2 regions of the Agromyces litoreus genome follow, and region 2 is predicted to be linked to the other one. Evidence: predicted binding sites of a transcription regulator. Region 2 holds the regulator's gene; the other holds the start of a gene.
The links. Region 2 encodes HrcA, which represses chaperone genes, less so after heat shock. Its sites were predicted from a motif close to TTNGCACTCGNNNNNNNCGAGTGCNAA; they were not measured.
Positions count from the first base shown of each region.

Region 1: ABME01_RS01580 (Hsp20/alpha crystallin family protein) is a predicted target of HrcA. The motif match lies at 1,345-1,371, and genes of this name have one in related genera.

Region 1 is NZ_JBEPKA010000002.1:2,446-4,886, forward strand. Features, by position in the region: gene ABME01_RS01570 (amidohydrolase family protein) at 1-293, opposite strand, end outside; gene ABME01_RS01575 (bifunctional helix-turn-helix transcriptional regulator/GNAT family N-acetyltransferase) at 378-1,256, opposite strand; gene ABME01_RS01580 (Hsp20/alpha crystallin family protein) at 1,432-1,860, shown strand; gene ABME01_RS01585 (ROK family transcriptional regulator) at 2,083-2,441, shown strand, end outside.
Region 2 is NZ_JBEPKA010000009.1:60,075-62,515, reverse strand. Features, by position in the region: gene dnaJ (molecular chaperone DnaJ) at 1-280, opposite strand, end outside; gene hrcA (heat-inducible transcriptional repressor HrcA) at 338-1,357, opposite strand; gene ABME01_RS08625 (DUF4870 domain-containing protein) at 1,555-1,971, shown strand; gene ABME01_RS08620 (DUF4870 domain-containing protein) at 2,080-2,441, shown strand, end outside.

The DNA.
Region 1 (2,441 bases), on a different contig from region 2:
GAGGCGCCCAGCAGCCGACGGGCGACCTCGTCGGCGCCGAGCTCGCGGCGGCGCGCGAGGTAGTCGTCGGCCGGCGCGAACGGGTCGAGCCCCAGCAGGGGAGCGCAGTGCCGGCGGAGCGCGAACCCCTGCTGGCTGTCGAACGCGTCGGCCGGGCTCGGCTGCGCGGCCTGGCTCAGCGCGCCGACGAGCTCGGCGTCGGTCGGATCGGCGAGGAGGCCGTGCACGTGGTGGTCGACGAGCGGCATCGCCCTGATCGCCGCCGCGAGTCGCCCGTGCGCGTCGCCGGCCATGCCGCGATCCTCTCGCGAACGGCCGCGGACCGCGAGCGAGGCGCCCGCGCCGGACCTCGCGCCCTCGCTCGCGCTCGCGACGCCTCAGCCGAGCCGCTTCTCGAACCAGAAGTCGGCGTACGGCTCGCCGTTGAAGTCGGCGATCTCGTCGTACCCGTGCGCGCGGTACATCGCGATCGCCTCGGTGAGCGACCGGTTCGTGTCGAGCCGCACGACGCGCGCGCCGAGCCGCCGCGCGGCGGCCTCGACCTCGCGGAGCAGCCGGCCGCCGAGCCCGAGCCCGCGCACCTCGCGCGAGACCCACATGCGCTTGATCTCCGCGGGCGCCGCAGGGTGCAGCTTGAGCCCGACGCAGCCGACCGGCTCGCCGTGCAGGAACGCGACGAGGAATATGCCGCGCGGCTCGGTGAACCCGTCGTCGGGCGTCTGCCGGGTCACGGCGGGGTCGAACCCGAGGTCGAACCGTTCGGCGAGCTCGGCGTAGTACGCGGCGACGCTGGCGCGGGCGGCGGGCTCGGCCGGGCCGACGACGCGCACCTCGATCGCCGAGGCGGTCATGAGTCGGCGCACCTCGTCCATCGCCTCGAGCAGGCGCGTGCGCTGCCGGTCGGTGAGGGGGTCGAGGATGCCGCCGACGAGCGCGTCGGAGAGCCGGTCGAGCTCGCCGCGCTCGGCGCGGCCGCGGTCGGTGAGGCGCACGACGCGCACGCGCGAGTCGTCGAGCGAGGGCTCGACGCGCACGAGCCCGTCGGCCTCGAGCGCGCGCAGCTGCCGGCTGAGGTACCCCGAGTCGAGGTCGAGGCGGTCGCGCAGGTCGCGCAGTTCGGCTCCGTCGTCGCCGATCTCCCACAGGAGTCGCGACTGCCCGAGCGGTCGCCCGCGGGCGAGGTAGCCGTCGTCGAGCGCGCCGATGCGCTCGGTGACCGTGCGGTTGAAGCTGCGCACCCTGGCGATGGCGTCCATATCTCTGACTCTAGTCAGAGAGTGCCTGGACGGGCGCTTCGCCCTCGGCGAACAGCCCGCCAACGTGCCGATCCGAGGCCGTTCGACGCTGGCACTCTCGTGTCGAGAGTGCTAACCTGAACTCAACGTGAGTCAAGGTGACTCAACTCTGGAACTCCATCGAGAGGAGACGCTCATGGCCATGACCTGGGATCCGTTCCGCGACCTCGACCGCCTCGCGGCCAGCCTCGTCGACACGCGACAGGGCCCGCGGATGATGCCGATCGACCTGCACCGCGACGGCGACCACTACGTCCTGTCCGCCGACCTGCCCGGGGTCGACCCCGGCTCGATCGACATCGACGTCGACGGCCAGCTGCTCACCATCCGCGCCGAGCGCACGCTGCGCAACGACGACGTGCAGTGGCTCGCGCACGAGCGGCCGAGCGGCTCGTTCCTGCGCCAGCTCACCGTCGGCGACGGCATCGACACCGCCGGCATCAGCGCGCACTACGACAACGGCGTGCTCAGCGTGATCATCCCCGTCTCCGAGCGCGCCAAGCCGCGCAAGGTCGAGGTGCGCTCGAGCGCCGAGGAGCCGAAGGAAGTCGCGAGCGGCAGCTGATCCGGCGCCGCCGCCCGGCCGACCCGGTCGCGCGCGGCGGACCGAGACCCATCAGAAGCGGGGCGGATGCGAGGCATCCGCCCCGCTTCGTGCGTTCCGGGACGCGGGTCGCCCCGTTGCCGGGCGGAGCGCGCCATCCGTTCTGCCCGGGATCTGGTCGATCCGAGAAGTTTTTCTGTCGGGGTGTTGACGGAAAAATTCGAGGTTGCGAACCTTGCTGGCATGTCGACGACGACCGGAGTCCACGCCCTCGTGAGGAGGACCCACGAGGAGCGCGTGCTCGCCGCCCTCCGCACCCACGGCGCGATGAGCCGCGGCGAGCTCGCCAAGCGGATCGGGCTCAGCCGGACCACGCTCTCCGAGATCACCGCGAGCCTGCTGCAGCGGGGCGCGATCATCGTCGCCGACACGGATGCCGCGACCCGCGCCGGCAGTGGACGCCCCGCCGAGCGGCTCGCGCTCGACCCCGGGTCCGGGCAGTTCCTCGGCGTCGACTTCGGCCACCGCCGCGTGCACGTCGCCGTCGCGGACGCCGCGCACGAGGTCATCGCCCAGGGCGTCGAGCGCTACGACGACGACAC
Region 2 (2,441 bases):
CCTGGCCGGCGCCGAAGAACGTCTCGAAGATGTCGCCGAACCCGCCGAACCCGGCGGCTCCGCCGCCGAAGCCGCCCTGGCCGCCGAGGTCGTACTGCTGGCGCTGCTTCGGGTCCGACAGCACGTCGTACGCGTGCGTGACCTCCTTGAAGCGCTCCGACGCCTCCGCACCCGGGTTGACGTCGGGGTGCAGTTCGCGTGCGAGGCGACGGTAGGCCTTCTTGATCTCGTCCGGTGAGGCGTCGCGTGCGACGCCGAGGACCTCGTAGTGGTCGGCCACGTGAGGCGGGTTCCTTTCGATCGCGATGGCGGATGCCGCGGTGCGGCTCCGCGCAGTTCAGTTCTCGCCGAGCGTGCGGGAGAGGTATCGGGCGACGGCGCGCACCGCCGCCATGCTCTGGGAGTAGTCCATGCGGGTGGGGCCGACGATCCCGAGCCGGGACACGTCGCGGCCGGGCACGGCGAACGAGCTCGAGACGACCGAGGTCTCCCCGAGGCCGTAGGCCGCGTTCTCGCGGCCGATGCGCACGGCGAGGCCGTCGTCGGCGGTCATCTCGCCGAAGAGCTTCAGGATCACGACCTGCTCCTCGATCGCCTCGATGACGCCGAGGATGTTGCCGGCGAAGTCCTGCTCGGTGCGCACCAGGTTCGCCGCGCCGGCGACCACGAGCCGGTCGGCGCGGGTCACCTTCGCCTGGTCGGCGAGCGTCGCGGCGAGCGTGTGCAGCACCTCGGCGTGGGCGCGATCGGCGTGCTCGGTCTCGGCGGAGAGCGCGACCGCGGCGTCGTCCATCGTGAGTCCGGAGGCGATCTCGTTGAGCCGGTCGCGCAGCCGGGCGAGCGTGGCCTCGTCGACGGACTGGACGAGCTCGGCGAGCCGCTGCTCGACCTGCCCGCTGTCGGAGATGAGGATGCAGAGCACCCGGGTCGGCGCGAGCGAGACGAGCTCGACATGCCGGACGCGGGCGCGCGCGAAGCTCGGGTACTGCACGACCGCGAGCTGCCGGGTGAGCTGCGAGACGAGCCGGACCGTGCGGGCGAGCAGCTCGTCGAGGTCGTTCGACTCGCCGAGGAACGTCTCGATGGCGTGCCGCTGCGCGGCGGTGAGCGGTCGGATGTCGGCGAGCTGGTCGACGAACACCCGGTAGCCCTTGTCGGTGGGGATGCGGCCCGACGAGGTGTGCGGGGCCGCGATGAGCTCCTCCTCCTCGAGCAGGGCCATGTCGTTCCGGATCGTGGCCGCCGAGACGCCGAAGTGGTGCCGGTCGACGATGGACTTCGAGCCCACCGGCTCCCTCGACGCGACGTAGTCCTGCACGATGGCGCGGAGCACGGCGAGACTGCGTTCGGAGACCATGACCCTCGCCTTCCCTCGACCGTCGCATCGCTGTGGGCCCGCCCCTTGGCACTCCACCCACGTGACTGCTAATCCTATCCCGAGATTCAGGGCCTGCACCGTTGCCGGGCCGCACGCCGCCTCGATAGCGTGTGGTCGTCCCGCGCGCCGTGCAACCGCTGCACCCGCGGCGCTCCCCCTCCCGCGAAAGGCGACTCATGTCCGACTCCAACCTCCCTCCCCAGGATCCGAACGCCGCGCCGCAGCCGGCGCCCGCCGCACCCCTGACCCCCGAGCAGGACCGCCAGTGGGCCTCGTTCGCCCACCTCGGCGGCATCATCGGCATCCTGCCGTCGCTCATCATCTGGCTCGTGTTCAAGGACCGCGGCAGCCTCACGAACACCGAGGCCAAGGAGGCGCTGAACTTCCAGATCACCGTGGTCTTCGCCTACGTCGCGATCCTGATCGTCAACTCGATCCTGACGGTCGTGACCTTCGGCATCTGGGCCTACGTCGGCTGGCTGCTGCCGCTGGCCCTGTGGATCGCCGTGATCGTCTTCTCGATCATGGGCTTCATGCAGGCCAAGGACGGCAACCACTACCGGTACCCCTTCGCCATCCGCCTCATCAAGTAGCGCCGAGCACCCCGACGCGCCGGTCGAACGACCCTCGACCGGCGCGTCGCCGTGTGTCAGCATGAGGGCACGTCCCGAGTCCCGGGGAGACCATGAGGAGCCAGCATCATGTCCGACGCACCACCTCCGAACCCGCCCACCCCGCCCGCCGGCGGGACGCCCCCGCCCCCGCCGCCCGGGGGTCCCACGCCGCCGTCCGGCGGCTACCAGCAGAGCCAGCCGCTCAGCCCGGCCGATGAGAAGCTCTGGGCAACGCTGATCCACGTCGGCGGCGCGCTGTTCAACTTCCTCCCGGCCCTGATCGGGTACCTGATCCTGAAGGACCGCGGACCGTTCATCCGCGCGCACACGGCCACCGCGCTGAACTTCCAGCTCACGGTGCTGATCGCCTACGTCGTGAGCTTCCTGCTCATGTTCGTGTTCATCGGATTCATCCTGTACCCGGCCGTGTGGGCGCTGAACATCGTGTT